Regions from separate parts of the Paenibacillus sp. EKM301P genome, predicted to be linked through region 1. Evidence: riboswitches for the same ligand, from Rfam matches in the RefSeq annotation. Region 1 holds a riboswitch; the other holds the start of a gene.
What was found. Region 1 has a riboswitch for cyclic di-AMP ahead of HFD99_RS21540 (3D domain-containing protein). Riboswitches for the same ligand answer to the same signal wherever they lie in the genome.
Positions count from the first base shown of each region.

Region 2: linked by a shared signal. The riboswitch ahead of HFD99_RS23350 (C40 family peptidase) and the one ahead of HFD99_RS21540 (3D domain-containing protein) in region 1 are both predicted to bind cyclic di-AMP.

Region 1 is NZ_JAALFM010000013.1:6,585-22,800, reverse strand. It holds gene HFD99_RS21590 (ribose-phosphate diphosphokinase) at 1-410, opposite strand, end outside; gene glmU (bifunctional UDP-N-acetylglucosamine diphosphorylase/glucosamine-1-phosphate N-acetyltransferase GlmU) at 470-1,867, opposite strand; gene spoVG (septation regulator SpoVG) at 2,213-2,500, opposite strand; gene purR (pur operon repressor) at 2,664-3,503, opposite strand; gene ispE (4-(cytidine 5'-diphospho)-2-C-methyl-D-erythritol kinase) at 3,685-4,539, opposite strand; gene HFD99_RS21565 (small, acid-soluble spore protein, alpha/beta type) at 4,684-4,863, opposite strand; gene veg (biofilm formation stimulator Veg) at 5,029-5,310, opposite strand; gene yabG (sporulation peptidase YabG) at 5,510-6,406, opposite strand; gene rsmA (16S rRNA (adenine(1518)-N(6)/adenine(1519)-N(6))-dimethyltransferase RsmA) at 6,462-7,346, opposite strand; gene rnmV (ribonuclease M5) at 7,354-7,899, opposite strand; gene HFD99_RS21540 (3D domain-containing protein) at 8,046-9,194, opposite strand; cyclic di-AMP (ydaO/yuaA leader) riboswitch at 9,466-9,745, opposite strand; gene HFD99_RS21535 (TatD family hydrolase) at 9,946-10,716, opposite strand; gene HFD99_RS21530 (HD domain-containing protein) at 10,759-12,042, opposite strand; gene HFD99_RS21525 (AbrB/MazE/SpoVT family DNA-binding domain-containing protein) at 12,374-12,628, shown strand; gene rsmI (16S rRNA (cytidine(1402)-2'-O)-methyltransferase) at 12,753-13,634, opposite strand; gene HFD99_RS21515 (tRNA1(Val) (adenine(37)-N6)-methyltransferase) at 13,631-14,389, opposite strand; gene yabA (DNA replication initiation control protein YabA) at 14,478-14,852, opposite strand; gene HFD99_RS21505 (PSP1 domain-containing protein) at 14,880-15,680, opposite strand; gene holB (DNA polymerase III subunit delta') at 15,819-16,216, opposite strand, start outside.
Region 2 is NZ_JAALFM010000018.1:3,690-19,905, forward strand. It holds gene pdxS (pyridoxal 5'-phosphate synthase lyase subunit PdxS) at 32-913, shown strand; gene pdxT (pyridoxal 5'-phosphate synthase glutaminase subunit PdxT) at 930-1,496, shown strand; gene serS (serine--tRNA ligase) at 1,533-2,816, shown strand; tRNA gene HFD99_RS23280 (tRNA-Ser) at 2,907-2,995, shown strand; gene HFD99_RS23285 (hypothetical protein) at 3,141-3,482, shown strand; gene HFD99_RS23290 (hypothetical protein) at 3,510-3,680, shown strand; gene HFD99_RS23295 (small acid-soluble spore protein P) at 3,753-3,908, shown strand; gene HFD99_RS23300 (hypothetical protein) at 4,106-5,182, shown strand; gene HFD99_RS23305 (GNAT family N-acetyltransferase) at 5,306-5,863, opposite strand; gene tadA (tRNA adenosine(34) deaminase TadA) at 5,924-6,424, opposite strand; gene HFD99_RS23315 (PAS domain S-box protein) at 6,753-9,029, shown strand; gene rluF (23S rRNA pseudouridine(2604) synthase RluF) at 9,080-9,781, shown strand; gene motB (flagellar motor protein MotB) at 9,918-10,745, opposite strand; gene motA (flagellar motor stator protein MotA) at 10,738-11,532, opposite strand; gene HFD99_RS23335 (hypothetical protein) at 11,720-12,013, shown strand; gene HFD99_RS23340 (4a-hydroxytetrahydrobiopterin dehydratase) at 12,131-12,430, shown strand; gene HFD99_RS23345 (GNAT family N-acetyltransferase) at 12,509-13,015, opposite strand; gene HFD99_RS23350 (C40 family peptidase) at 13,318-13,818, opposite strand; cyclic di-AMP (ydaO/yuaA leader) riboswitch at 13,824-13,961, opposite strand; gene HFD99_RS23355 (hypothetical protein) at 14,238-15,065, opposite strand; gene HFD99_RS23360 (M1 family metallopeptidase) at 15,077-16,216, opposite strand, start outside.

The DNA of each region.
Region 1 (16,216 bases):
TGCATCGCATGCAAATCCATACTGATTACGCGGTGAGCCCCCGCCTTTTCAATCAAGTTAGCGACAAGTTTCGCCGTGATTGGATCACGCGAACGAGCCTTACGATCCTGACGAGCATAACCGTAATATGGCATAACAACATTGATACTTTTGGCAGAAGCGCGTTTAAGTGCATCAATCATAACCAATAACTCCATCAAGTTGTCGTTAACTGGCAGACAAGTGGACTGTACAATATACACATGGCAGCCGCGAACACTTTCCGACAGCTTAACCTGAATTTCACCGTCACTAAACGATGTGGTATGGGATTCCCCCATTGGGATTCCGATGTAGTCCGCAATCTGGTGGGCTAACTTCGGATTGGAGTTACAAGTAAATATTTTGAGTTTGGAATCGCAATAAGTCATTAATAGAAACCCTCCGTGCTGGTTCATTCATTACAGATTCAACAGCTTGCTGATTAAGGTCATTCCGATCTTTTTTTCTTTGCTTTGGCACGCGCGCGGATTTTGTCCGCATATCCGGCTTTGTTCTCTTGACGTGGTCTGGCAATGGCCAGGTCGTTATCAGGGACAGCATGTGTTACAGTGGAGCCTGCGACAACATAAGCACCTTTTCCAATCTTAATCGGGGCGATCAGATTCACATTGCTGCCAATAAAGGCATCGTCTTCAATTTCTGTAATGGATTTATTATATCCATCATAATTAACCGTTATTGCCCCGCAGCCAATATTTACGTTTGTACCCACCTTGGCATCACCGACATAGCTCAAATGAGACACCTTGGAATGATCTCCAATGGTCGCATTTTTCACCTCTACAAAATCACCAATCTTCACATGTTCGCCAAGCTTCGCGCCTGGACGCAGATAAGCAAACGGACCTACAGATGTACTGCTTCCCACTTCCGCTTCGTTCAACACCGAATGTTTCACTGTTGCTCCTGAGTGGATAATCGTATTCTGGATCTCGGCCTGCGGGCCAATCACACAATCTTCTCCGATTTGTGTTTGACCATGCAGCCATGTATTTGGGTACAATACTGTATCGGAACCAATGACAACATCGCTCCCGATGTAGGTAGAAGACGGATCAATGACGGTGACACCATTCAGCATATGTTTGCGAACGATACGCTCGCGCATATAACCTTCAGCAACCGACAAAGCAACTCTGTCGTTTACACCGATAGATTCCGACACGTCATCTGTCAAATACGCCTCAACCTTCTCACCTTCGCCATGCAAAATACCAATGACATCGGTCAGGTAGTATTCCTGCTGTGCATTGGCGTTCGTTACCTTGTCCAGCGCTGCAAATAACTTGGCATTGTCAAAACAATACGTTCCTGTGTTAATCTCACGGACAGCATCTTCCTCAGGTGAACAATCCTTCTGTTCCACGATCTTAAGCACAGCCCCGGAAGTATCACGAATAACTCGTCCATATCCTTTCGGGTCGTCCAACTCGGCGGTCAGAATCGTTGCAGCCGCTCCGCGGCTTTCGTGCAGTTGCACCAAACCTTCCAGCGTTTCCGCTGTGATCAACGGAGTATCTCCACAGATGACAATTGTGGTGCCCTGCTCCTGACCGAGCAGGTCCTTGGCTTGCTTGACAGCATGGCCCGTTCCCAGTTGCTCTGCCTGAAGCGCATATTCTGCCGACGGTCCCAAATAAGACTGTACCGCCTCTGCTCCGTGACCCACGACGACTACACTGCGGGACACACCGATTGCACGAACCGTGTCGAGCACATGTCCGACCATCGGTTTTCCGCACACCGGATGCAGAACTTTATATAATTTGGATTTCATACGTTTTCCCTGCCCTGCGGCAAGAATGACTGCCAACCTTTCCAACAAGTCCAACCTCCTATCCTGAAAATAACAGTTACCCCTTGGCTAAAACGTTAATTCCCAGATCAGATTTTGCTTAACTTTTCACAATCCTCCTGAAAAATAACGGCGAACCTTTGGTTAATGGCTATTTTTTCAGGCCAGCTTGTGCTGGACGTTCATCCCCAGGACGCATCGCTGCCTAGTCCCTGTCTTATGAAAAAGCCGCTTCGGCAGCCCGGATGGCTCCAAGTTGCCTTAAAACTGACTGTTAACTCACTAAAGAATATATCTCATTCCAGGCAAAAAGAAAAGAGAGCCACAGTTAGTGGCTCTCTTTTTCTTTTGTACCCCAATCCTGCTTTAGGCGAATTAAGCGCCTTCTTCAATAGCAACTTCTTCATCAACAGCTGCACGTTCGTACTCAGTCAATACAGCAGCTTGAATCTTTTCACGAGTTCCTGAAGATATCGGGTGAGCGATATCGCGAAACTCTCCGTCAGGGGTTCGTTTGCTTGGCATAGCTACGAACATCCCGTTGTTACCGTCGATAACTCGGATGTCATGAACAACAAACTCGTTATCAATTGTAATGGATGCAATCGCCTTCATTCTTCCTTCTGAGTTCACTCGGCGGAGTCTAACATCCGTAATCTGCATGTGTGTTTCACCACCTTTTTCCAAATAGGACTTGGTGTATACATTCCACACAGCATTTCGAATTCCTTCTTTTTTTGGACAATTCGTATCCTAAATTCAGGTAATTTTTTTGAAAAGATTTCTTTTCGACATATTTAGGTATTTTATGATGAATTGTGACAATTTACTGCCCTGTTAACTCATCAAAATAATTACCCAGCTTGACTGTAATTTGCTTGCTTCGAGAATCGACTGCGGTCAGATTTGCCAGTGAAATATAATCGTGCAACAGGCGCTCTTCGTTCTCCACCTCGCCCGACTCTACCAGAACACCGACACCAGCTACCTCAGCATCAAACTCTGCTAACAAGTCAACCATTCCTTGTATCGTGCCGCCAGCCTTCATAAAATCATCTACGATGAGCACACGCGATTTCTCACGCATTGCACGTCTGGATAAAGACATCGTATGCAGGCTCTTTTGTGATCCAGAAACATAATTAATACTTACAGCTGAGCCTTCTGTCACCTGATGGTCACGTCGTACAAGCACGACTGGCAAATTAAGCTGTGCTCCGGTTGCATATGCAAGCGGAATGCCCTTCGTCTCTACAGTCATAACCACATCAATCTGACGATCGGCAAAAGCGGTCGCAAATATTTTACCTGCTTCGTTCATCATCGCTGGTTGGCCCAGCAAATCGGATAAATATAGGTACCCTCCCGGTAATATGCGATCAGGCTGCTCCAGCTGCGCGCACAAGTCGTTCGCAAACGCAAGCGCATGCTGCTTGGAAAGCCGTGGGATCAACTTGACGCCCCCTGCTGCTCCCGCCAGTGTCAGAAGCTCGCCAGTACCCTCATCCTCAAATACTTCTTTGATAATAGCTAGATCCTCGCTTATCGACGACTTAGCTGCCCCGTATCGATCTGCAAAATGAGTAAGAGGCACCAATGTATGCGGCCGTGACAACAAAAATTGTGTCATTTCCACCAATCGTGAGCTTCTTTTAAGTTTTTTCACAACAATTCCTCGCGATCTATTCTCCTGCCGCCCGCTTCGTACAATAAAGCACCGGCGGACTGGCCGGTTGCTGGCGGAATGTAAGTGATATAGTAAAATCCGAATATTTAATAGTAAATATATCATCTTCGTACGTATTTGTACAACAATTACCACTATAATATGAAGAAAATATCTAAAATCAGGTCAAAAGTCGTACTGCGTATACATCTTTACAAAAGCCTCTTAGTCCGTTATAGATCCGTGGCACTTTGGCTTCCTTAGATACCAACCCGAACACTGTAGGTCCACTGCCTGACATCAGCACGCCATCTGCTCCTAAACGGATCATGGAGTTTTTAAGATGCTCCACTTCTGGATACAGCTTTAATGTCACATCCTCCAGTACATTACCCAGGGCGTTGCATACATCGGTAAAAGAAGCGTTACGAATCGCCTGTTCCATCTGCCGGGCAGACGGGTGGTGCGTAATCTGATCCGCTTTGACACGACCATACACTTCAGCCGTCGAAACATTAATCGGCGGCTTGGCGAGAATCACCCAGCATTGTGGCGGATTCGGCAGTGGCTTGAGCAGTTCTCCGCGCCCGCTCGCTAAAGCTGTGCCCCCTGTAATGCAGAAAGGTACGTCTGAACCCAATTCAGCACCCAGTACCCTTAATTCCGCATCCGAGATACCGAGTTTCCACAGCTTGTTCAGTCCACGCAATGCTGCAGCAGCATCGCTGCTTCCGCCTGCTAATCCTGCAGCCACCGGGATATGCTTATCCAGATGGATATGGACGCCTGTAGACACGTTATAACGTTCTTTGATCAGACGCGCAGCCTGAAAAGCCAAGTTCTTTTCATCCAATGGTATGTACCCGGCTTGACTAGAAATGATAATGGTATCACGCGGTAACTCGGACATCGTCAATCGGTCGGATAGATCAACCATAGTCATGATCATTTCGACCTCGTGATAACCATCATCCCGCTTACGTAGAACATCAAGCATTAAATTAATTTTCGCCGGTGCTTTTTCATATATTTTCAAGGCGTTCACCCACCTTCAACTTTTCCCTCAAGACAGCTTAACATATTATATCAGACTCAGCCTGTCAAGTCATGAGGTTCAAAAAAGCGGAGATGCCCCGGTATGACCCCGGATATCCCCGCTTTTCATCAGCACCACCGAGAGCTACGATTTGCGAGAAGCCGCCTGCTCCGCAAGCTGAATGGCCCGCTTGACCATATTGCCCGCATCCTTGGCTTTAATGCCTCCCCAGCCTTCTTCCTTGACCGTGTCGTAAAACCCCAGATCTTTGGCTAGTTCGTACTTTAGCTCTTCCGACATAACACTCCGTCTTCTTCGGCTCATGCATACGCCTCCTTCGGCAATGGAATAAGGAAGATCATTCCCGCCTTAGTATGTGCAGAGATATCATGCTTCATCCTGCTCTGCAAATACAAAACGACCCCGCCATTAAAAATGACGAGGTCGCCGTTAAACCTGCAAAGCTGGTATAAATTACGTAAAAAAGAATTAAGGTGTTTCGAAATATTCGACTACACTTGTGTGAGAGTCGGGATCATATACACTGACCTCCACCGACTCGGTAAGAATGTCAGCATAGCTGTAGGAGACACGTTTAAACGTCTGTTGCTCCTGATCCAGCTTGACGATAAAAACAGAAGGGTACGTTTCTTCCAAGACACCAGTTCGTTCGACGGTCTTACGGCGTCCGCCGTTAGCCCGCAGCAAAATCTTTTGCCCTACATGTGCGTCGAGACTGCGTTTGATTTCCAACAGCGTATTTTTAGCCATTGCCTAACGACCACCTCTTTCCTTGTCCATTATAACGAATTTTAGAGGGATTGTCAAATCAAGCTAAATATTATAACAACACGAAAAATAAGTTGTCAATTTAATTTTTTACGAACAGGAATAATATACATAAAAAATGACAAAAAGCCTCTAAAAAGAGGCTTTTGTTCAGATAAACCCTATTAGGCACATTTGAATTTCAGATCGCTGAAGGCGTTACTTTAAGCGTTGACAAATTTTCAAGCTTCGGCAAACCGATGCGGTAGCTTCCCCTTGTTTCAATTCCACCCACTCCGCGGCTGCCACTGATGGTCTGGTGAAACAAGTCTCCCATATTGACCGTATCACGGATTGAAGTAAATGCGGCCTTGGCAGCCACGTAAACGGGGTCCAGAGCGTGAATCAAGATACGCCCTGGGGAACTGGCAAAGTTGGCTCCAGCACGTAGCAGCGCCTCAAAATGGGACTGGCACGCACCCGCTACAATTGTCAGTGAATCCAGATGACGCTCATATTGTCTCGCTACCTGAATCGCTGCCACAAAATTTTGCGAATTCTTGTAGCTTTTCAAGCTGTACAAATCATAAGGCTGCGGTTGCTTTAGCACACCATCATGTCCAGTGATGACTACAATATCAGGACGAATGCGGGGAAGCAGTCGGTATAACGTATCCGCCATTGCCGATTCGTGAACGTGATGTCCCTCTGCGGGAACACGGAGCTGTTCATATAGACTGAGACATTTCCTTAAATAGCCAGGGTCTCCATCCAGATGAAGAACCTTTCCTGGCATTTCAAAATACGTTGACTCCACCGGATCACTCCACTCTCCAATCAGAGCCGCCTGGCTACGGGCAGCTTGCTGCTGGCGTGCCCGTTGCAAAAGATTAAGAGACTCTCCGGCCTTAATGTGGGCCTGTTGAGTCTTACCGCTAACCTGGTCTGCCGGCACTCTGACCAAATCGTTCACCGGGGAATCAGCCAGTAGCCGAAATTCCGTCCCCTTAATGATCGCTTTATCCCGCTGGATGTCCTCAACGCGAAACGTGACATCACCGCCGTACGATTTCCGAACGACCAAGTCTCCTAAACTCATCACACTGTATCACCCCTCCTATATCGTATGGGTGAATGCACAGTTTGGTTCCAACTTAGGATATTCCAGCCTCTAACAGCACGGCGCTGAGACGCGCAAATTCCTCGATACTCAGCGTTTCCCCTCGACGGGAAGGCTCAATACCAGCTTGTTGCAACAGCGGCTCCAGCGTGTCCCTGTTCTCTTTAGTGAAGAAGCGGCTTTTTAGGTTATTTGAAATGGTTTTACGACGTTGAGCAAAGGCGGCATGAACCACTTCAAAGAAATGCTTCTCGTCCACCACTTCCACCGGAGGAACTTCTCGTACACGCAGCCGAATAACTGCCGAATCAACATTCGGCTGAGGAATAAATACTGTATTCGGCACCGTACAGACTAACTCAGGCTCGCTGTAATATTGCACGGCTATGCTTAAGCTGCCGTAATCCTTCGTACCAGGAGACGCAGCCATGCGCTCAGCCACCTCCTTTTGAATCATAACGACGATATTCTCCAAAGGAAGCTTGTCCTCCAGTAGACGCATCAGAATCGGTGTAGTGACGTAATACGGCAGATTAGCGACGACACTCACTTTGCTCACGTCTGCAAAATCGACTGCGAACACCTCACGCAAATCCAGCTTCAATACGTCTCCATGACGAACCTTTACGTGATCGTAAGGGGCCAGCACTTCTTCAAGAATGGGCAGCAGCCGCTGATCAATCTCGACAGCGGTAACTGCCTTAGCCGATTGCGCCAATTTTTCAGTCAAAGCTCCAATCCCCGGACCGATCTCAAGCGCACCCTTTGTATCATCCAAACCGGCAGCATTTACGATCTTGCTCAGAATATTTTGATCAATCAGAAAGTTTTGTCCCAAGCTCTTTTTGAACGAAAAACCGTGCTTTTGAATAATTTCCTTCGTACGCCGCGGTGTTGCTATATCTTGAATCCCTGTCATACGGATATCACAATCCTTCACTTTCGATTTGTGCCAGCGCACTGGCAAATTCCTCACGGCTGATCTGAAATACAGAGAGCCGCTTATGTAGCTGCTTTCCGTTACAATAGCCAATACCCAGTACATTCCCCAAGGCCATACGGCGTGCAGCAGCATTGGGATGGGTGATAAGTCCAGCATCAATCAGGTCCGCCCATTCAATCAGCGGTTCGGCACCTTCCACTGTCGTATGTACCCGCGCGAGAGCGTGTCTGATGGCTTCCGGGGAGGCATTCTCTACGCCAATATCCCCTTTGCGCGTCGCCTCTGCCTCAGGTATAAAAGCCTGCTTGCAGCCGGGTACCTTGGAGGCGATGATTTTACGGATACGCTCCCCTGCATGATCGGGATCAGTTAAAATAATGACCCCCCGCCGTTCCTGCGCCAATGCAATTTTCCGCAGCGTCATTTTATTAATGGCTGAACCGCCAGTTTCTATCGTATCTGCTTCGACAGCACGGCGAATGGCTACCGTATCATCCCTGCCTTCCACCACGATCACTTCCTTGATCATCTTCGTTTCCCTCCACTGCTACACAGCAACATATATTTATCTTTCCCTGCTTTTGAAAACAAAATAAGAAGAGGGTATCCTCTTCTTAGCATGGCATAACTATGTTGTTAATACTATCGCATTGTCCTCAACATACACAACCTGTTTTAGTTGATTTCCGGCTTTACAGGTCCGATAACATATACGGTTTTACCGTGCTTACGACCAAATTGGTTGGCCCGGCTCAAACTCTCATAATACACATCGATTTTGTGGCCTTTAATCGCGCCACCGGTATCCTCCGCACGGCGGAAGCCCACCCCTTCAATATACACCCACCACCCGATTGGAATTACATTCGGATCGACAGCGATGGTGCGTCCTTCCGTGACACGTGTGCCGGAGGCGGTACGTGTACCGATACCTGGCTCTTGTGCGGAATACGCCGTCATGGAGACGTTTTGTAAAACTTTTCTATAATTAAAATTAATACCTGCTTTACGGACAGCACTGCCCGAACTTACCTTTGTAGCCTTAACCGCATCTTTAGGGCCGATGGAAGCAGCTAGAACGACCGGTTTTTTCTTCGTTCCTACCGCAATTACCTTATCCACACGATTCTGTGCGACTTCCTTGTTGACCAGCTGTTTGGATACCAATTTTCCATCATGGTATACCTTTTGAACATGCTGGACTACCACACCCGATTTGCCACTTTGAATGACTCGATTATCGCCTTTATAGAGACTTGGATCTGCCGTTTTGATGACCTGATAAGGCACTTGTTTTTTCTGTTCGACCTGCTGTTTCTTCACACGGACGATTTTTATGTCCATGTTAGCTGAAACAGAGGCATCCAACGCAGGGTAAACTTTATCCGTTGATGATAATTTATAGCCCGAAGTGCGAATGGCACCCTCTACTGTATTTTCTGTTGTGTACAGCTTTTTCGTCTTATTGCCTGAGGATACTTTAACCTGATTGGCACGTTTAATGACTACGCGATCCCCATCCTGTACTGCCCCATTTAGCGGCATGGAAATTGTATCATGCGGCTGAAGTGAAATAGAATGCTCATTGAGCAAATCTTGGAGCTTGGATTCCCGGGTTTCTACCGCAGATGCCTTACCATCGATGACAAAAAAGACTTGTTTTTTAGATTGCGTGTACATCAGAATTGAAATCATAATCGTTAGTGCGATTAGAAAAATAGCAACCAAAGCAGCCTGGCGCACATTCTCTTGCTTCCAACGTAATACGTAAGACATGCTGGATGAGCGTGACTCATGGGTCTCCTCTTTTCGGAAAATGCCCATTTCCTCCGTCCTCCTTACATAGCCCGCCGTCTGGAGTAAGACATAGTTGATCGTTGACGTGACTATAACAGATTTTCTACAAGACAAGCCCGTACTGCGACTGTCCTGCACCATGTACCCGTCTTCGCGGCATGCTGTCCTCCCCTGTTTAACCACAGTATGATGACAGATTTTCTTTTATTCACAACAAAAAAAGCCAAAGAAAGAGACTAGAGAGCTCTTTCGTGGCTTCCAACATGTGTGAATATGCGGGAAAACTCATGCACGAGATGGCTTCTCTCTTGTTACGCTTACGGGGTTAGCTGTCGGGTTCGGACGTAGAGAGTCGCCCTAGCTTAGGTCAACCGCTCATGGCGGTCGCCTTCACATTCACCCCGAAGACCCAGAAAGAAATCGAAATACGGCTTCTCTACCTGTTCATCCCATTCGGGAAATGAATTTCGGTTGAGCCGGCTGCTGAAGAGACATTCTCTCTTGCACATACGCCGGACGTACTGTAAGCCATATCGGTTCCCCCGTTCCCTGCAAAAGGGACTCAGCGAGACTGGTTCATGAAATGATTTGTTGATGTTTACACTCAACAACAATTCACTGAAAAGATGATATCCTGTTTCCATGCATGTTGTAAAGCAGGTTTCAAGTACATTTTTTAAAATATTCGGTTAAAAAATTGTAATATTCTTGAGTTTCCTGCAACAAAATCATAATTAGCTCCGTCTATCTCTTTATTTTAATTGATTTCTTCGCTTTTTCACTGAATGTCAAATCGTTCCAAAGCATTTTGGGTCGTAATGGATACCAATTCCTCCACTGTAATTCCCTTAATTTGGGCAGCTGCCTCTGCCACCAATCTCACATGGGCCGACTCATTTCGCTTCCCGCGAAACGGATGAGGCGTCAAGTATGGCGCGTCCGTTTCAATCAGCAGACGATCCAGCGGAACCTGGGCCAGTACCTCTTTTGGCTGCTTGGCATTTTTGAACGTTATGGGCCCGCCAAAGGAAAGGTGAAAGCCCATATCAAGCACCATTTTAGCGGTCTCCCAGCTCCCAGAAAAGGAGTGCATGACTCCGCCAATCTCGCTCGCCTTTTCCTCACGTAAGATTCTCACAATATCTTCATGCGCATCCCGGTTATGGATAACAATTGGCATGTTGAGCTCACGTGCCAGACCAATTTGGTTTCGAAGCACCCGCTGCTGTACATCCTTTGGTGATGTATCCCAATAGTAATCCAGACCGATCTCTCCGATCGCTACAACCTTTTTATGACTGCATAACGATGCAATCCATTCTAAATCCCCCTCCTGCATTGTAATAGCATCCTGCGGATGCCATCCAACGGCCGCATAAATATAATCATACGTCTCAGCCAGCTTCATGGTGGATGGAATGGTTTCACGATTAAATCCGATATTGATCATCCGTGTTACTCCTGATTCGACAGCACGTGCTATAACTTCTTCACGGTCTTCGTCAAATTGTGGCGCATCCAGGTGAGTATGAGTGTCGAATAAATCCAAGGTTTTCATCTCCTTTTTTTACTTACATTTCTATATATTTGTCTATTGTTTGACAAAATAATTCCTTATTTCGGCAGGAAGCCTGTCTTTTACCCCATTCAATTTATTTTGGGGAAAATACATGTGATATTTTCCTCGGTGAATGCCACTTATTGAGCGCACAATTTCCGAAACTTCGGATATTTCCCGCACCTCGCCCTGACGTCCAAGCAGTAAAATCTGGTTGTCCGTTGAGCCGCCCTGCCGAAACACATCATAAGGAAGATCTGTTGGAAAATCAATTTCAAGATCATATTCAGGATGCAATCCAGCCTCTTTCAAAGCCTCTCGAATATGGTCAACGGTATCTGTATCCATATTTTCAATCTCTACATATTTATACAATCTACGATCCATAAAACGGCTACTCAAATCACTTAAAATTTCATCCTTTTCTCGTTTCCATTGGCCAAATACCGTCTGAATCAAAGACTCATCCAGCATCAAATACTGCTCCACTGTTAGTTCTCCTTTTAACAGATCGGGCAGCGGATCAAGCAGAAAACCAAACTCATATCCGTTTTTGAACAGTTCCTTTGCTCTCTTAAAAATTTTACGTAACAGGATTTCCGAGCTGCGTGTTACAGGATGGAAATAAATTTGCCAGTACATCTGATAGCGTGACATTAGATAATCCTCTACAGCATGCATACCCGACTCTTTTACGACAATTCTCCCATTATGAGGACGCAACAAACGTAAAATACGATCCAAATCAATCGTTCCGTAGTTAACACCTGTCGAATGAGCATCCCGCAACAAATAATCCATACGGTCAGCATCGAGCGGACTTGTTACCAGGTTGACAACAATCGGCTTATCATACGTTTTGGCTATAACCGCCGCGACTTTGTGGGGCAGCATCTCATCCACTTGCCGTAGCACAGCGTTAATCTTCGTGTCGCCCAGTACAATGCGGCATGTCCAATCCTCATGGTTCATATGAAAGGCTTCTTCAATGGAATGAGAAAATGGACCGTGCCCCACATCGTGCAACAAAGCAGCACACAGAGCAACCAGTCTTTCTTCCTTTGGCCAGTCGGGAAAGTCTCCACGTTCAAATTGGGAAATGATGCGTCTCGTAATCTCGTATACGCCCAGTGAATGTGAAAACCGGCTATGCTCCGCTCCATGAAACGTCAGATAAGATGTGCCTAACTGCCGAATGCGTCGTAAACGTTGGAACTCCGGCGTATTGATCAATCGCCATATCGCAGTATCCTGAACATGGATGTAATTATGTACCGGGTCCTTAAAAACTTTTTCTTCACTGAGTGGCTGGTGCAAGATATCAGCTCCTTTAATATTCGGAATAATGGATTAAAATACAATAAAATCCTAAACGCCCTCCCTTATTCGACATTGTTTGTCGTAATATGTCGAATTATCACTTTTCGACATTTCCAAATCGACACACAAGACAAATCATCCGTAAAATAAGGTAATTCACATGAATAAAGCTCTTTGTTCTAAATACTTTTGCATAATTAGGCTGTTACTACTTTTTTAAGGTTGACTGTTTTGGGAATCGTTGGTATAGTAAATATCAGAAAAGAGAAAATTTTGTCGAATGATGACACTTATATTATTTTAAACGGCGAGAGGAGCCTGATTTATTATGATGAAATCCACTGGTATTGTAAGAAAAGTTGACGAGCTCGGACGTGTTGTTATTCCAATCGAATTGCGCCGTACCCTGGGAATCGGAGAGAAAGACGCTTTGGAAATTTACGTTGATGGTGAGCGCATCATGCTTAAAAAATACGAGCCTGCTTGTATCTTCTGCGGCAATGCTGAGAACGTAATTTACTTCAAAGGGAAAATTGTTTGCCAAGATTGCATTTCCGAAATCCCAACACCTGTGACAAACTGAGAATTTTAGTATATAATAGACTTATCAGAGATTGTTAATTCTAACCTTTTTCATATATACTCCTTGTTGCCTTCCACGGTTTGAACCCAACCGTTGGAAGGCCCTTTTTTGTTTACACACGTACTCATAAGAGTGCGTTGTATACATCCCTCTTGGAAATTGAACGGTCTGTAGCTGTACGCTTCATAGCATCCTTGCGCGTAAGCCCCTCTGACTCGTAATGCGCGACGTGAGACTCCAAAGATAAGTCCTGCCACCATGCCTGACGCTCCTGTTCCTCTTCCTCTTCGTTTTTCCCCTCAACGACCAGACAATATTCACCAATCGGTGGATTCTCCTCTAGTTTTGCAAGACATTGCTCCACCGTTCCACGCACCCATTCCTCATGCAGCTTGGTCAGTTCACGGGCAAGTACTACGTTGCGTGATCCTAATGTTTCCTTTATTACTGTCAATGTCTTTACAATACGGTGGGGCGACTCATAAAAAAGAATCGTGCCATGGGATACCTGAAATGATTGTAACAACTTCTCTAGATCCTTTTTCTCCCTTGGTGGAAATCCAGCGAAGGTAAACCTCTCTGTATCCAGTCCTGAGGCAATTAAAGCGGATAGTGCAGCATTTGCCCCTGGGATAGGAATAACACTGATTTCTGCTTCAAGTGCCAGCTTGACCAGATCCGAACCAGGATCAGAAATGGCCGGTAGACCTGCATCGCTAACCAGTGCCAAATTTTTTCCTTCTATTATATAACGTATCAGCTCAGGCCCACTGGCAGCTTTATTATGTTCATGATAACTGAAGAGCATTTCCGGCGTGATGTCGAAATGTGTGAGCAATTTGCGTGTTTGCCTCGTATCCTCAGCAGCGATAATATTGCATGACTTTAGGGTGTTAATTGCCCTAAAGGTCATATCGTCCAGATTGCCAATCGGGGTAGCAACGAGATATAACTTTCCCCGTTCCTCTTCACGGTTACTAAAGCTTTTTTGTACAGCTGCTGTCACACTGAATCCCCCTTGCTTACTTCTCCATAGATTTCCCTTATTTCCTGAGTATAGTTCCCATCTTCCTGATATACAATGAGTGGGGGTAATAGACGAACTTCCGGTTTGCCGTCACGCATTGCTTCAACAAGTACCATATTTGCTTCCATATGAATCCGTGGGTGAACAAAACGTATCCGCTTGGGTTCTAGGCTATAACTGCGCATCAAGGATATAATCTCACCCAGTCGCTGTGGGCGATGAACCATCGATACTTTCCCCCCATTTCGGACAAGCCGAGAACATGCCTGGATGACTTCTTCCAGTGTACAGTTCACTTCATGACGAGCAATGGCCTGGTGAGGATTCAGCTTGATATCGCTACCATTTAGCGGCATATAGGGAGGATTCACGGTAATCGCATCATACACGCCATGTCCCGTGATTTGAACCAGCTCACGCAAGTCTCCTTCCCGAATCTCAATTGCAGATTCTAATCCATTCAAACTGACAGACCGTCTAGCCATATCTGCCAGGCGTGGTTGAATCTCAATTCCTTCAATAGATGCTTTGGTACGTGTCGTCAACAGTATGGGAACAACCCCATTGCCCGTACACAAATCGAGAATCTTCCCACGCTGAAGCGGAATACCAGCAAACCGTGCCAGCAAGACCGCATCCATCGAAAAGCTGAACACTTCATCACTCTGAATAATACGCAGATTGTGTGAAAGCAGATCATCAATTCGTTCAGACTTCTTTTCATTTTCGTACATAATGCTCTCCTATCCTATAACCTAAATCGCTTTTTACTCATACTTCCTTACAAAAAAGCCGTAGGCATCTTGCTCCTACGGCTTGTTTTTATTTATTCAAAAATGACAGACAGAAGAGGCAATCGCCTTCTGTTCGCAAATGTCCGTAATACACGTTGCATATATGAAATCCTTCATGATACAGCCTTGCCAGATTGTCGTAGCCTTCGCCCACGACCTCACCCGTCTCCTCTTCATTCTTAACGACGATCGGAGGAGGAAGCTTCGGCTTGCTTGCCGTCTTTTCTTCTCCAGAGGTTTCACGTTTGAGCATCTTGCGCACCTGTTCGTTTTCAATCGTTAGTCGTTGATTTTCCTCCAGCAGCTCTTTTACTGCCAGTTTCAATTCACCCAGATCGCTATGCAACTGTCCCATTTGGGTTTCCATTTCGTGAATACGCGCAAAAACATTTAATTTATCCAAGTTTCCACCCCGAAGCAACCTAATGGTTTACTTGACGACTACATCGTCCATTGGAAGTTCCTTGACCTTACTGATCTCAAACAGTTGAACATGTACCGTACGATGGCCTGCATTGACACCTACCACTTTTCCTTCTCCCAGAGAGGTGATAACCATCTTACCTACCTGAGGCAGCTCCTCTCGCATGCTCTCGTAGTTATCATGTTCAAATTTGAGACAGCACATCAATCTTCCGCACAACCCGGAAATTTTCGTCGGATTCAGCGATAAGCTCTGATCCTTCGCCATCTTAATAGATACCGGGTCAAAATCCCCCAGCCATGAGGAACAACACAGAATACGTCCGCAAGGTCCGATTCCACCAAGCATTTTAGCCTCATCCCGTACTCCGATCTGCCGCAGCTCAATTCGTGTACGAAAAATGCTGGCCAAATCCTTTACAAGCTCTCGAAAATCAACCCGACCCTCAGCCGTAAAATAAAAAATGATCTTATTGCGGTCAAATGTAAATTCCACATCTACCAGCTTCATTTTAAGGTTATGGTCTTTAATTTTATTTAAACACGTACCGAATGCATCCTTGGCCGCCAATTTATTCTCTTCTACAACAAGAGCGTCATCATCTCCGGCAATACGAATGACTTTTTTTAAGGGTAGGACAACATCGGAATCATTTACTTCTTTTTTGCCCACCACAACCTTGCCATATTCAATACCGCGAGCGGTCTCTACTATGACGCAGTTTTCTTTCTCCACTGGAAGGTCCAGCGGATCAAAATAATAAGTCTTGCCCGCCTTCTTGAAACGGACACCCACTACACTATACAAAAATTAACCCCCTTGTATGCCACTAAACCTCATTTGTAGCCGACATTGTAAGAATGGCCGCAATTGAAGTCTCACTGTCGCACAAACCGGGAACCTGGCGTCGCGGATTGTGCAGAGTGGAACAAGCGCGCCTTCCTGTTAGCCGGTGATAGAACCGCTTGTATCGGACAACCCAATCAGAAGCTGCTCCACGCATAATTGTCCGTTGACGTGAAAACGGAGCTTCTTCCTGCAATTCGCGGCCAAATCCATATAAGAGACCCATTGTTCCGTGCTGCGGGTGATTGCCAATTTGGAGACGGACTCCAAATGATCTATGAAAACAATGCTTTCGTGCCTTCCGTAACGGAAATGAAGCATATCTTTAAACCACAAATGAAACAGATGAAACAGAATATCCAGGTGTTCAGAAAGTCCAGTTTTAAAAATCTTCTGTTGAGCCAGAATAATCGACGAACTCCCCCGGCTCATGGACTCCTTCACTAATTGTAACACTACGTTTCTAATTTCTGCAAACCAATTCTGCTGGAGAATTT
Region 2 (16,216 bases), on a different contig from region 1:
TCTAAACGTAACCCTTACAGGAGGCAACGACATGGAAACGGGAACTTCGCGTGTAAAAAGAGGTATGGCAGAGATGCAAAAAGGCGGCGTAATCATGGATGTCATGAACGCTGAACAGGCTAAAATTGCTGAGGCAGCAGGCGCTACAGCCGTAATGGCTCTTGAACGAGTGCCTTCGGATATCCGTGCAGCGGGTGGGGTTGCTCGCATGGCTGACCCTACGATTGTGGAAGAGGTAATGAAGGTTGTTTCTATTCCTGTTATGGCTAAGGCTCGTATTGGTCACTTTGTTGAGGCAAAGGTACTGGAATCTCTAGGTGTTGACTACCTCGATGAGAGCGAAGTATTGACACCTGCGGATGAGGTATTCCATATCGATAAGCGGGAGTTCACCGTTCCATTTGTTTGTGGAGCCAAGGATCTAGGGGAAGCATTGCGTCGTATCGGTGAAGGCGCATCTATGATCCGTACAAAGGGTGAACCGGGAACTGGGAATATTGTTGAGGCTGTTCGTCACATGCGTTTTATCAATGGTCAAATTCGCAAGGTGCAAAACCTGTCAAAGGACGAGCTGTATGCAGAAGCGAAAAACCTCGGAGTTGCTTATGAACTGCTGTTGGAAGTGCATGAGCTTGGTAAGCTTCCAGTGGTTAACTTCGCAGCGGGCGGTGTAGCAACACCTGCAGATGCTGCGTTGATGATGCATTTAGGCGCTGATGGTGTATTTGTAGGTTCTGGTATCTTCAAGTCGGATAGTCCTGAGAAATTTGCGCGGGCCATTGTGGAAGCGACCACTCATTATACGGATTACAAGCTGATTGCAGAAGTGTCCAAGAATTTGGGGACTCCTATGAAAGGCATTGAAATTTCCAAACTGGCATCGCATGAGCGCATGCAAGATCGTGGTTGGTAAGAAAGAAGGGACCGGCATGAAAATAGGTGTATTGTCGCTGCAAGGCGCTGTAGCTGAGCATATACGAAGTGTTGAACGTGCGGGTGCTGAAGGTATAGCAGTGAAGAAGATCGAACAGCTCGATGAGCTGTCCGGTCTTATCATTCCCGGTGGTGAAAGCACCACTATCGGTAAGCTAATGCGCAAGTATGATTTTATAGAGGCTATACGCCAATTTTCCAATCAAGGGAAGCCTGTATTTGGCACTTGCGCGGGATTGATTGTACTGGCCAAAACGATTCAAGGACAGGAAGAAGCACATTTGGGACTCATGGATATTACAGTATCGCGTAATGCCTTTGGTCGCCAACGAGAAAGCTTTGAAACTGACTTGAACATTAAAGGGATTGAGGAGCCGGTTCGTGCGGTGTTTATACGCGCGCCTTTAATACAATCTGTCGGAATGGGAGTAGATGTGCTATCTGAGTATAACGGCGAGATTGTAGCAGCCCGTCAGGGTCATCTGCTGGCTTCATCCTTCCATCCGGAATTAACAGACGATTACCGGTTACATCAGTATTTTGTGGATATGGTCCGCGGATAGCGGAAAGTCAGGTTTGTAGTGTAGGAGGGATCACCTGTGTTAGATATAAAGATTTTGCGTAATGAGCTTGGTCGGGTTGAGAAAGCTTTACAGAATAGAGGTAAATCTCTGGATCTGATTAATGGTTTTACGGATCTGGATGTAAGCCGTCGTGAGTTGCTTCAGGAAAGTGAAGGACTCAAAAATCGTCGGAATGTCGTATCTGGTGAAGTAGCCAAGTTGAAGAAGAATAAGGAAAATGCTGATGATCTTATTGCTGAAATGCGCCAGGTCTCCGATCGTATTAAAGAATTGGATGAGCAAGTGCGGGAACTGGAAGTTCAGATCGACGAACTGGTGATGTCGATTCCTAATATCCCTAATGAGACTGTGCCTGTAGGCGCTTCGGAAGAGGATAATGTGGAAATTCGTCGCTGGTCGGAGCCGCGCGAGTTTTCTTTTACACCCAAAGCGCATTGGGAGTTGGCTCAGGATCTAGATATTCTTGATTTTGAAGCTGCAGCTAAGGTGACGGGTTCTCGTTTTACGTTCTATAAGGGACTGGGAGCGCGATTGGAACGTGCGCTAATTAACTTTATGATGGATCTGCACAGCAGTGAGCATGGTTATGAAGAAATGCTACCTCCATACATTGTAAATCGGGACAGTCTGTACGGAACGGGTCAGCTTCCGAAGTTTGAAGAGGATCTGTTTAAACTGCGTGATACCGAGTATTATCTTATTCCTACGGCCGAAGTTCCGGTAACGAACTACCACCGTGAAGAGATTATGAATGCAGATCAGCTTCCTAAATATTATGTGGCATACAGCTCTTGCTTTCGCTCAGAGGCAGGATCAGCAGGGCGTGATACACGTGGCTTGATTCGTCAGCATCAATTCAATAAGGTGGAAATGCTCAAGCTGGTTCACCCAGATACCTCTTATGAAGAATTAGAGAAAATGACGAATAACGCTGAGCGTGTTTTGCAGCTGCTCGGACTTCCATATCGGGTGCTGGCACTTTGCACAGGAGATATGGGTTTTACGTCTGCCAAAACGTACGATCTGGAAGTATGGTTGCCGGAGAGCGGCATGTACCGTGAGATTTCTTCCTGTTCCAACACTGAAGACTTCCAAGCGCGTCGTGCAAACATCCGGTTTCGTCCAGATGCGAAGGCAAAGCCTGAATTTGTACATACACTGAACGGTTCAGGATTGGCTGTAGGACGGACTGTAGCTGCTATTTTGGAGAACTATCAGCAAGAGGACGGAAGCATTGTGATTCCCGAAGTGCTACGTTCATACATGCGAGGCATTGAGGTTATAACTCCTAAACAGTAAGCCTTGCATTCTTAAAAATTCTGTGGTAAAATAATTTTGTTGCGCCTGAGTTGTTTAATAGAGGGAAGCAGCTTTATCCATTTACCACCTGGAGAGGTACCGAAGCGGTCATAACGGGGCGGTCTTGAAAACCGTTAGAGTGCAAGCTCACATGGGTTCGAATCCCATCCTCTCCGCCATATTCTAAATAAAACCAAGCCATTCGAATCTGATAGCTGGTACATTAGGCTCTATATGCTAATGATCAGGAATCGTGAAGAATGGCTTTTTTGTTGTATAAAAAATCTGTTTTTTTCACACGTTATCAGATGTGGAGGTGCTGGCATGAATCGAGAAATGACAGTAGATCAGCAAAAGCTGGTAGAGGCCTGGCAGGAACAACTGCCGATTCTTTTGAATTCAGGGGATAAATCACAGGTACAGGCAGATGAAGCTGATAACCGGGCTATACGAATCCATATTGAGGTAGAAGGCCGACAAATGTACTCCTTTAACTTTGCATGTACGTATGTAGATTCTCGGGAGGTACAGGTTAGCTTAGTCGATGTAGAGCGTGACGGACGGTCTGTGGATGAACGAACAGATATCATTCAACAGCTGGTGTCCGATTATACGCGGCACATTCACCAATGCGCCCAAACATTACAGTCATTAACGCACTCGTAGTCATGAAGGAATGAGGAGGAAGGTTACATGACCAAGGCCAAAAACGGATTGGATAAAAACCTGTCCAACATTGTCGATGATTTGAAACAACGTCCAGTCAATAGTCATCAGGCACAGCAAGTGCAGCAGGATCGTAATGATCGTCGTCATCAGGATTCACTGAATCACGATAAAACGGAAGATCTGAACCATCTATAGTCCTATTTTAAATGGTAATAAACGGATTCGTTGATGTGCCAATAATTTAGACTGAGAATGGAGGATGCATAAATGGGCAAGCCTAGAGCTGTTCCTGTTCCTGAGGCACAGGAATCTGGTGGAAGTAACGAAAAGCGTGAGCGTAGTCATCAACAAGAGCCGTTATCCGGTTCCAAGAAGGTGAAACAGCGCAATCACGTGGATCACCATAACAGACAAGGTTCATAAGCAGTCAGACTTTTCTCCTAAAAATATTAAGAAGTATAGTACACCCTGGTTAGAGAGCCAGGGTGTCTTTGTGCTTATTGCAAGAAAATTTTCCAATAAGTGTTTCGCCGTTTATGAATATGAGTTAAAATAGAGGGTGTGTATTTTTTTGTTAGCATAAAAAAAGGGGTTAATTATGAGAGGAGAGAATCTACACAATGAGTAAAAAATTATCCGTCTTGGTCCTCACTATGGTGTTGCTAATGACGGTAGCGCTGGTAGGTTGTAGCAAGAAGTTAGAACCGAAGGAAGCTGTTACGACTGGTACAGCAAATGCGATGAAGTTGAATTCCTATGAATCCAAAAGTCAATTTACCGTTAAGGAACTGACAATTACCTCCGCTTCTGTGCCAGCTGAGCAAAGTGCAATGGTAACTAGCATGCTGAAAAATGCTGATATTACACTGGATGGCGTATACCAAAAGGAGCCTTTCCAATCTGAAATGACGCTTGGCATTCATTTGAAGGGTGATCTTTCTACTAGCTTTACGATTCCAATGGTAATGACTAAAGATAAATTGTACGTTAAAATTCCTAATATTCCATTTTACCCGCTTCCACAGGATGTTGTAGGTAAATTCCTGCTCATTGATCCACAAGAACTGGCTAAACAATCAGGACAAGAATTTAACCCTGCAACCATGGATCAGGAAAAATCGCAGAAATTTGCGAACGAAGTGATTGCTGCGATCATGGGCGAGTATGATCAAGCTACGTATTTCTTTGATATTGATCCTAAAGATGCTAAATTGCCACAAGGCGTTGAAGCTAAACAAGTGGTTCAGTTTAAAATCACGAACGATAACGTGAAGCAAGCGACCAATACATTTATCACTAAGGCGCTTCCTAAGGTCCTTGATATAATGTCTAAAGACGAATATGCTGGCATGCTTCAAGTGAAGAAGGAAGAACTGGCTGAAGCGAAAAAAGAACTGCAATCCAACACCAGCGAAGTTAGCAAAAAGCTGGATGAGTTGAAGAACTATTTGACAGTGAAACAGTTTGACATTAACACTGCTTTGAACAAGGATAACGTTCCTGTGTATCAAGATCTGAATGCGAACGTGGAAGTGAATGATCCTTCTACGAAAGATAATGTGAAGTTGTCTGTAACAGGCTATTCGCAATACAGCAAAATCAATGAAAAAGCATCATTTAAAGTGGGGATTCCAACAGCTGACCAAGTCCTCACTATCGAACAACTACAACAAAAAATGCAAACTGTATCTCCTTAAACAGAGGATGACAGGATTACAAACATCATTTCTTCGAATGTGATGTAAGAAAACCGCTCGGCATAGGCCGGGCGGTTTTTTTGTTCATGATTAAGTTGTCCTCCGTGCAGTTGTTCAGATTCGTCACACGTCATCTTCAGCTAGAATCCCGAACATCTGATGATCCTGCCATTCGCCCTGAATCTGTACCAGCTTGCGAGCAATACCTTCCGGTTGAAAGCCACACTTCTGTAATACACGTTGTGAGCGATCATTATGCAGAAGGGTACCTGCTTGGAGACGATGTAGAGATAAGGCACGGAAGGCATACTGTATGATCAATTTTAAAGCGGCCGTCATATGTCCCTTACCCTGCTCATGTTGATCCATCATATAGCCGACGTCGGCGAATTGTCCAACTCCACGCACCAGATTGGAAATGGAGATGTAACCTATCAGCCGTTCTTGTTTTAAGAGAAAGATACCAAACAAGTACCCTCGATCTTCTTCCGCTTGACGCAATCTCTCACGGATGTAATCCTGTTGTTTCTTTAAAGTGAAAAATGAATCCTCATACAGTGGCTCATAGGGCGCATGAGAGTCCCTATTTCGAAGTCTAAGGGCGAGAAGGGCTTCGCCATCCTCCAAGCTTAGGGGACGTAAAAAGATACCTTGAGGCGTATTATACAAGCTCATAGGCATAAGGTGATCTCCTTTCACGCGGAATTAGCAGTGAGATGAAGAGCTTTGGACTTTTCCTCCTCAGGATGGAGATGAAGGAGGAGACAATTTGGCAGCCGCTCTTTTTTGCCGGAGCTGCCGAAAAAAGTTTGTTAGCATGGAGGCACATTCCTCCTGAAGTACACCGCGGGTTACTTCTGTACAATGATTGAACCGAGGCTCCTGCAATAAATTCATTAGCGTGCCTGCACAACCCGCCTTGGGATCTGTGGTGCCGTATATTAGATGGGGGACGCGTGATTGCACAATGGCTCCAGCGCACATCGGACACGGCTCCAAAGTGACATACAGCCTGCAATCCAGCAGGCGCCAAGCGCCCAAATGCTCACTGGCCTGCCGGATGGCAACCATCTCTGCATGTGCAGTTGGGTCGGTGTCGGTCTCGCGCAAATTGTAGCCGCGACCGATGATTTCATTATCTTTTACAATGACAGCTCCGATGGGGACTTCACCCAACGCTTCTGCCTTGTACGCTTCCTGAATGGCTTCTCTCATCCAATAGGCGTGATCCATAATGGTCACTGGGAAAATGCTCCTTTCAAACGCGGAATTATCCAACGAACAAGTATTCCGTTGTTAACATGATGTGAATAAAATTGTGGATAACACCATACTTGTCCACAGATTTATCCACAGTTTATAATAACATCTGTGTATTTGTGGACTATATGTGGATGATTATCTTAATACATTGTAGGTAAATGCTCGCCTATTGACAACATTGTTCACAGGATGTGTATTTATGTATATCCGGTAAATGTAAATGCTGGTATCCCAGGCACTATTACGGTATCATTGAGTTAGCAATTGCCAGTAATCGCCAGCATACGGCAAGAGGTGAGAAATCAGTGTGTCGATAAAAATCAGAATAACGATCATTTTGTCGGGGTCGGTCCTGTTTATCCTATTGTTAAACATCGCACTCAATTACTACACGACCCACGAAAATCTAAGAAGTGACAGTGAAACCAAAATGGTTCTGACGGCTAAAATCATCGGAGGAGCTATCGAACAAACCCGACATAGCTGGGAGGCCGTTGACAAGCAGCTCGGATATAATCTGTGGCTTTCTGCTACGTTGGCTGCCAATCAGCTCGATCCCGATATTCGTAATATCCAGCAGGAACAGCTACAACAGATAGCTACACTCCACAGGGATATTAATATCTCGTTGATGATCCGAGATGGACAGGGATATAAGGTTGTCAAATCTTCGAATCCTAAAGAGCTAACGTCATCCGATCCATTAATGGGGTATTGGAAAAATGCAGTTGACCAATTATATAAACATGGACAGGTGGCCATGGCGCATGGTCAGAACCTGGATCATTTTTGGACCAGTTCTTTTGATTACACAGATTCAGGTTCCTCACATATTAATAAATGGGGATTTTATTATGACCAAAAACGTAACTACTTAATTCGAATATCCTTCCAGGATACTTCAGTCCAGGATTTTATACCTATCCTGAGCCCAGCTGAGATTGTGAAGCAGACTCAGCAAGTGGATTATCGCATTTTGGAGATAACAGGAATCAACCCTGCAACCTTTGGTGGCGCTACGATGGACAAGAACGGTAACGATCGAAAGCACTACTACATGTACAACGAACCGATCCAATTCGGCACGTATCAACTAACGAGAGTGCCTGAGGATCGTTTGGCCGTGTCCAGGGCGATCCTTTCGGGAGAGAGTATCGTACAAGATTGTTATATTAAAGGCGAACGGGTGCTTGTCAGCTACATACCTTTTTATCCGACAAACCGTGATTCCTATGTCATTCGTATTGTCATGAATTATGATACAATCGCTTCTGTTATATCCAAGCAATTAATCAGTTTAGTTGCTATTTCCATTGTTCTATTGGAGGTTGTGATCATTGGAAGCTATGTGCTCGCCAGCCTATTTGTCCGTCCGATTCAGTCGATATTGGGAAAAGTGAACGAGATGGCTGACGGCCATTTTGATACACGGCTAGAAATTAAGGGCGGCCATGAGCTTGCACAGCTGGGTGAGCGCATCAATGCGATGGCCTACAACCTGGGGATGTATACGAGAAGACTTGAACAAATGTATGAAGAAAACCGTTCTGTAAAGGAGCATCTAGAATCGGTTATTAATCAGACGGCAGATGCAATTCATGTAACCGATCAGGAGGATCGTGTTGTTCGGGTCAACCATGCCTTCGAAGCTTTGTACGGGTGGACCAAGAAAGAATTGGTTGGCCGTAAGCTGGAGTTTGTGCCTCCGCAGCAACAGGAGGAGTATGAATTTCAGAAGGAGAGCCTGCTTCAGGGAGAAAGCATCGTATCAAGCGAGACCCTACGAATGCGTAAGGATGGAAGTACAGTAGAGATTAGTATGAGTACTTCACCTATTCTGGATGAACAAGGCGAAATCTTAGGCTTTATCTGTGTCTCGCGTGATATCACAGGGCGTAACCGGATGGAGGAACTGCTACGTAGATCAGAGAAGCTGACAACCGTAGGACAACTGGCGGCAGGCGTAGCGCATGAGATTCGTAATCCATTAACCACGCTACGTGGCTTCCTACAACTACAGCAGCAAAATCAAGTGTTGAATATGAAACACAACGATATTATGATGTCTGAGCTGGATCGCATCAATTTGATCGTTAGCGAGTTTTTAATATTGGCAAAGCCACAGGCAGTACATTTTCAGAAAAAAGATGTTCGTTATATTGTGAGTGATGTTATTTCTTTGCTAGATAGCCAGGCGCATCTGTTGGGTATTGTATTCAACCTTCAGGTTACGGACGAGCCTGCCTTGGTATATGCTGAAGAAAATCAGTTAAAACAGGTATTCATTAATTTACTTAAAAATAGCATGGAGGCTATGAGTAAAGGCGGCATCATCACAATTCATTTGTTCTTAGAGGGAGAAAGCGTTAAAATCTTCATACGGGACCAGGGAACGGGTATTCCCGCAGAAATGCTATCCAAGCTGGGAGAACCTTTTTTCACAAATAAAGAAACAGGTACAGGACTAGGGCTTATGGTCAGCCAGCGTATTATACAGAGCCATAAAGGCACACTGGATATTGAAAGCATAGAGGGAGAGGGAACAACCGCCCTCGTGCAGCTTCCGATTGCCAAGCCCGAGTAACGGGCTGGGGGCAGGAGGAAGTGTGTTCGTAGAAATGGAGGGTACACAGGTTGCGCATTAACAAATTTATCAGCGAAACTGGCTTTTGCTCGCGCCGGGAGGCGGACAAGCTGGTAGAGAGCGGCCGCGTGACGATTAACGGCGAAGTGGCCGTGCTGGGCAGTCAAGCGGAAGAAGGCGATGATGTTCGTGTGAACGGCAAGCCACTGCGCGATAAGTCCGATCACGTCTATATTGCATTGAACAAGCCAGTCGGCATTACTAGCACGACAGAGAGTCACATTAGAGGCAATATTGTCGATTTTGTGGGGCACCCGCAACGGATATTCCCAATTGGACGCTTGGATAAGGATTCGGAAGGTCTCATTTTATTGACCAATGATGGGGACATTGTGAATAAGATTTTACGGGCAGAAGGCAAGCATGAGAAAGAATATATGGTAACAGTGGATCGTCCGGTCACGCCATCCTTTGTGCAGGGGATGTCCAGCGGTGTGAAGATACTCGGTCATCGGACGCTGCCCTGTGAGGTAACACGTGTATCTGAGTATGTATTCCGTATTATTCTGACAGAAGGGAAAAATCGTCAGATCCGACGTATGTGTGCTGCCTTCGGTTATGAAGTTAGAAAACTGCAGCGCCTGCGAATCATGAATATTCGATTGGGGTCCCTTCAGAAAGGCGCCTGGCGCGATTTAACAGAGGCTGAAAAGCTGGAACTGGGCCAGATGCTTGATTATACACTTAGCTAAGGCCAGAGGCCTTCTTATAGCCTTCAGCGCTGGGTTCTCCTATATGGCAGGGCTAGACAACAGGAATCACTAAATCAAAAGGCACCAGCTGCATAAAAAATGCGGCGGTGCCTTTGTTCATATAACATATTCATGATCAACCTTCATTCGAGCTTGAGGTAGGACTAATAACTTGTGTACCGTTCTGATATTTGCGAAGAACGGAAATTTCGACACGACGGTTTTTGGCGCGTCCTTCTCCAGTCTGATTGCTTGCCAATGGTCGATACTCGCCATATCCGATGGATACAAACTTGGTAGGATCGAGCTGCGGATTGAGCAGCAAAATACGCAAGAAATTGAGCGAGCGCTTGGCACTCAAATCAAAGTTGGACGGAAACTGACTATTGGAAATAGGTACATTGTCGGTATGACCGGATACGATAACATCATAACCAGGAAACTGCTGGAGCATGCTGGAAATGGATTTGGCTAGCTTTCTCGCTTCTGGCTTTACTTCGGCCTGCCCAGATGAAAACAGGGCATTATCACTAATGGTGATCATCAGCTGGGATTGGTTCAGCTTGGTGTTCAGTAGAGTGGACAGGCCGTTATTTTGAATATACTGATCCATTTGTTTTTTAAGCTTCTTTAAATCTTCTTCTTCCCGCTGGGCGAGTTGCTTCTGCAGATCAGAGGTAGAAGTGGCTTTTGATTTTAAAGGTTGCGATACCTCTTCTTTATTTTTGCCCATATCCATGGATTGTGACGACGGATTCGCGGCCGAGTGATCCAGCACGCCAGTACCGCCACTAAAAGCTGAACTCAAGGATTGAGCCATAGTTTCAAATTTTTTGGCATCGAGCGAGCTCATACCGAATAAGACAATGAAAAGAGCCAACAGAAGGGTCATTAAGTCGGAATATGGCAACAGCCAGCTTTCGTCAGCATGCTCTTCATGCGGTTCATGTCTCTTTTTACTCACTGGAATCGCCATCCTTCTGGGTCATCGAAGCCCGTTCGGTTGGAGTTAGGAAGATTGCTAGCTTTTGGCTGATGGCAATCGTCGAGATACCGGATTGAATCGAAAGCAGACCTTCGACCATCATTAACTTAAGTTCCACTTCTTTTTTGGATAGCCGTTTCAGCTTGTTGGACATTGGATGCCATAGGACATAACCTGTAAAAATACCGAGCAACGTTGCAATAAAGGCGGCCGCAATGGCATGGGACAGTTTTTCCATGTCACTAAGGTCGGCTAGAGCGGCAATCAGACCTACAACCGCACCGAGTACCCCGAGTGTTGGAGCGTACATACCGGCTTGGGAGAAAATTAGTGCGCCTGCGCGGTGTCTATCTTCGGTAGCGTTAATGTCTTCCATCAGAACATCGCGTACGAACTCCTGATCATTACCATCGATAATCATACGCATACCGCCGCGCATAAAGGGATCGTCGATCTCTTCGACCTTGGATTCCAGCGCGAGCAGACCTTCACGACGGGTAATGGATGCCCATTCGGTAAATGTACCGATAAGCTCCTTGCGATCCAGCAATTTCTGCTGGGTGAAAATAATTTTAAACAGCTTTGGCACCCGTTTCATGTCATCCATCGGAAACGCCATGAATATACTTGCTGCTGTTCCGACGAAAATAATCATGTAAGCAGCGGGATTATTGACCAGATTGACGACTGGCGCGCCCTTCAGGATCATCCCGACGACCAGTGACAAAAGCCCGAGCACAAGTCCAATAATGGTTGTAATTTGCATGATACACCTCATCCATGAGAATAGATTTTGAATCCTTTCATGCCGCATGGGTCGTCCTTGCCCCAAGCGCGTCATTATGAGACGGATTATAGTATTTATCGACAAAACTCTCTTTTTTGTTAAGGGCGAATTTCCGGTATAATAAAGTGATTATGTATTGAATCGCTGAACCACTGGAGGAAATAGCATGGGAGTAAAGCATGGGCGCGAGTATGAACAAATTTTGAACGATTTGACAGAGGCTGTGGGACGCATTCCAGATAGCTATGAATTTTTTGAAATGGAAGCAGAAGATTGGGACAGGCTGGACCCAGCGGGGTGCCAGGAAGTCAATGAGGCTTTGGCAGAAGACTTATTTTATGCACTGGGCACAGAACCTATAATCACTGTAGGCAGCGGTGTTGTGATTTATGAGCCGGAGCAGCACCGGATCTATGTACTCATCGGGGATGAGGAGCTGACGTCGGTCCCATTGATTTGATGGCCGTCTTATGGATTTATCAACGGGGCCGTGGTAATATGTACACCAATATATCGTAGTTTTGGCCGCATCTAAGCGGCTGAAAGGCTTCCGTATAAACGGGGAGGAGTTCGTAACATGCCTTTTACACAAGAAGAGATTGAAGCACATCTGGAGAAGCTGGAGGGCTGGGAACTGGAGGAAGGACGTTGGATCGTTCGGAAATATAATTTTTCCAGTTTTATGAAAGGAATTGCCTTCGTGGATGAAGTTGCCGCTATATCTGAGGCATTTAATCACCATCCATTTATTACGATTGATTACAAGACCGTGACTCTGCGTTTGACCTCCTGGGACGATGGCGGTATTATGGCCGTAGATATTAAGGAAGCCCAACAATATAATGAAGCTTTCGAAAAAATGCGCAGCAGTCATTGAGTTTGTAATGATCTGTCGTATATATGAAGAGCGCCTTCGTTATACAACATCGCGGTTGTATAGTGAAGGCGCTCTTATTTATAGAACCCGATTCTGTTGTTCAGGACGATATACCATACAATGGAACGGCTTTCTGCCATCTGGAGTCTGGCGTTCATAGGTATCCGTCAGCTCAAATCCAGCTGCCTTGTAGGCTCGGATAGCCCGCTGATTCCAAGTGAGAACCTCTAGGTCAATTTCATTCTGCGGATGACGTCGTCTGGCTTCCTCGGCAATGGCCCGGACAAAATCGGAGCCTGTGCCATGTCCGCATCTTTCGGGATGCATTCCAAGACCCAGCCGGGTCACACCGACCATAGGGAAATATTGAGCAAATCCCGTCAGCTCATTCTCTTCGTCCAGGACCGCAACATATTGCTCTTGGCGAAGCGTGGGACTTCCAAATTCGACTTCAAGTGCCTTCATTTGTTCCCAGGGAAGCCAGCCGTATATGTTGTAGGGGGGATCATAGCGCCACTCACAGATTTCAGCCGCTTGATGCTCGTCCATCGGTACGATCCGGTAGTTGGATATTGAGGCCGGCACTTTTCCATTCCTCCTTATGCAGGTACTTCAATCATTAACCACAGATTGTAGACAAGTTGTAGGAGAATGGCAAGCGTGTTTATTTCTTACCTAAGTCGGGTATACATTCAATAAGAAGGATTTACTGCTCATATGCTCCCCCAGCGGTGACGGTAAAACCGACGATGTTCGCTAAAATTGAAACCTTTTGAGGTGTCAGTTCGTCAGTAATGATAATCATTGCGATGTAGTGGACATAAAAAACCGCAATTCGATTCCGGCCAGAATCAAATTGCGGCTAGGGTTAGCTTGCTGTGCGGTAGTTATTCTACGTTGTCGTCATCAGGAATATCTGAAGCTACAGAATGGTAAGCGTCTGTGCTCATAATTCTTTTTGCACCGACATAACGGTTAGCGTAATAATTTTCGTTCAGTGAGCTAACTACTACACCACGTGAAGTCGAGGAGTGGGCGAATTTCCCTTCACCTACGAAGATACCTACATGGGAAACGCCTCTTCCTGTGGTGTTGAAGAACACCAGGTCGCCTGGTCTCATTTCATCGCGGGATACAGAAGAACCCATTTTGAATTGTGATCCAGATTGATGCGGCAGTTTAATTCCCAGTTTGTTGAATACATACATTGTGAAGCCGGAGCAATCGAATCCCTCGAGTGTAGTGCCTCCGCTTCTGTAGTTCGTTCCTTTGGCATCTTGGATGACCTGGTCCATCTTAGAGTCTGCAAATGCACTGCTGCCACCGAATGTAAAAGATGTAAAGGCAATGGTGAGACCCATGGCTGCGATCGTTAGCTTCTTCTTCAAAAAAAATATACCCCTTCCAATGCCTGCGAGGTTAGCTTAAGGATTCGGTAGAAGGTTCCCCTATGACCACTCTGTTGCGAGATCAATTCACCCAAACTGGTTCCCCCGCTTCCTAGGTGCCAGGAATTAGGCTTAACTTAAGATGTGCACCTTGGAGAGCAGTATTCACGACAACGATGTTTTTAAGATAAAGGTTACAATAAAGATTACAAAGTTGTTACTATCAGTTCACTGCGATTATTGTAACAAAGACAGCAGGCTTTGGCAAATGTTTCATCGCAAAAAGTTACAAAAAAAATCTGTTCCTAACGCTCTAGGAACAGATTCTGTTAACAGTATTCAGTTATGTGCCGTTTGCACGGGAAAGAAAAAAGTTTTTTCGACAGCTGAAAATACAGAAGAGAGGATATTGTGAGGGGTTAGCCTCTGCTGGAGATATCGATGTGCCATAGCCGATACTGTGAACTGATATGCCACAGCCTGACCAGACTGGTAACAAAATGATACGATTGTTGGAGAATCAGTGCCAACATACCCGTCCAAATCATCGCCACGGTGCCAAATAGACCGAAAACTAGCAACACACAAGTACCGAGCAACAGGGATACACCAACAGCCGGAAGAAGCTGGCGAAAGAAGGCGAGCAGGGAGGATAGTATGGTGTGACCACTGACAGTGCCCAGCTGCATATACAGGATGCACTGCCGAATGACCCAACCGTAAGCTATCCACCCCATGGCATAGGGCAACAAATGTAGCAGGTAAGAGGAAGATTGCAACGTTCCTACTACAATAGGATAGAGTCTCGGTACCACCCAAAAGGCGGGAAGCAGCAGCAAACCCAACTCGATGATGTAATACAATAGCGATGACATACCGTGGCGTTTCATCCCCTTGAAGAAGGACAGGCTTTGCGGTTCAGACGCATCGGTATGCAGGCTTTGATATATGCCAGCTCTAATGAAGGGAGTGATTAGTATGCGCAATACGGTCGCCCCTAGTAATATCCACAAGTACACATGTACTTCCCGGCTGTCCATCAAGGCGATCTGGCCCTCCATCCAAAACAAGGTCTTTCCCAGTTCGTTTTGGCTCTGATCAGGATAACGTAGCAGCAGCGGGATAACGGCAGACTGTACCAGCCTATAGAGAAATACTCCCCACAGCAAACGATACAGAAATAAAATGATAACGATATAAAAGCGTATGCGTACCAGCGCCCAGCCTTCTTTTATAACAGTCCGCATCTATAGACACCTCACCATGACAGACTTCCAAGCAGTGTCTCCAACAGCTTGGTTACACTTACACTCCAACGGGTTTGTTGTTTTTCATCCAATTCAGCCTTCAGGCTATTATTAATATGCTTGTTCTCCAGTGCAATAGTGTATAGAGGATCTACAGTCACATAGGACACGGGGGAAGCGCTTTTGAGTCGGAAAGTTGTACTTTTGCCCGCACCATCCCATGCCTTGAATATCGTTGAGCCATCCTTGAAGGTAAATTGAACAGGTATTTTGGGATAATCTGCTCCTTTTTTGCTGAGCGTCACGACTGCTTCGTATCCATTCTCCAGCTTGTGGTTCATGATGCGATCGACTGAAAAGTCCGCCATCTGGCCGTCATATACATATTGTTCAAAATAGTGGCTCCATGATCGTCCGGTCACTCTCTCCACGACATGTTGAAAATCCTGTGAGGTCGGATGCTTGAATCGATAAGTCTGGACGTAGGTCCGCATAATCCGGTCCATTTTTTTCATACCCACCTGACGCTCAATACCTCGTAGTACTAATTTACCTCGTGAATAGGCATTTTGTGCATACTCAGCCGCCGATCCGTACTTCCAGGATTCGCGGTTTAGTGGCTGTGGGGAAGCCACCTGTCCCGATTGTAATGGCAAGTTGGGGGTAAGCCCATATTCTTGCTCCATGAGCCGTTCTTCTGCATAGGAGGTGAAGCCTTCATCCAGCCAAGGCTCCTCAAATTCATTGTTGGCTACCATTCCGTAGAAATATTGATGCCCAATCTCATGAACCAGCGTCCGTTCCAGATTATAGCCAGGATTCAGTTGGTCCGCAGCTGCGGCCGTGATGAGTGTCGGATATTCCATGCCGCCGGCTCCACTGCCTGTTTTGGGTGGAACGACGATGGATAGAGTGGAATATGGATAAGGCCCGTACCATTTGCTGTAGTACGAAAGGGCAGCCTTGGCTGCGCTCATGTAACGTCCTTTGAGTTCCTTATGGGACGGGTCCAGATAGAGCTTGATTTTGACACCAGGAACCTCAGTAGAAGAGAAGGGTTCTTCTACGGCTACGAAGTTGGGTGAAGCAGACCAGGCAAAATCGTGTACATCATCGGCATAAAATTGATATATTTTCTGGCCGTTCTGTCG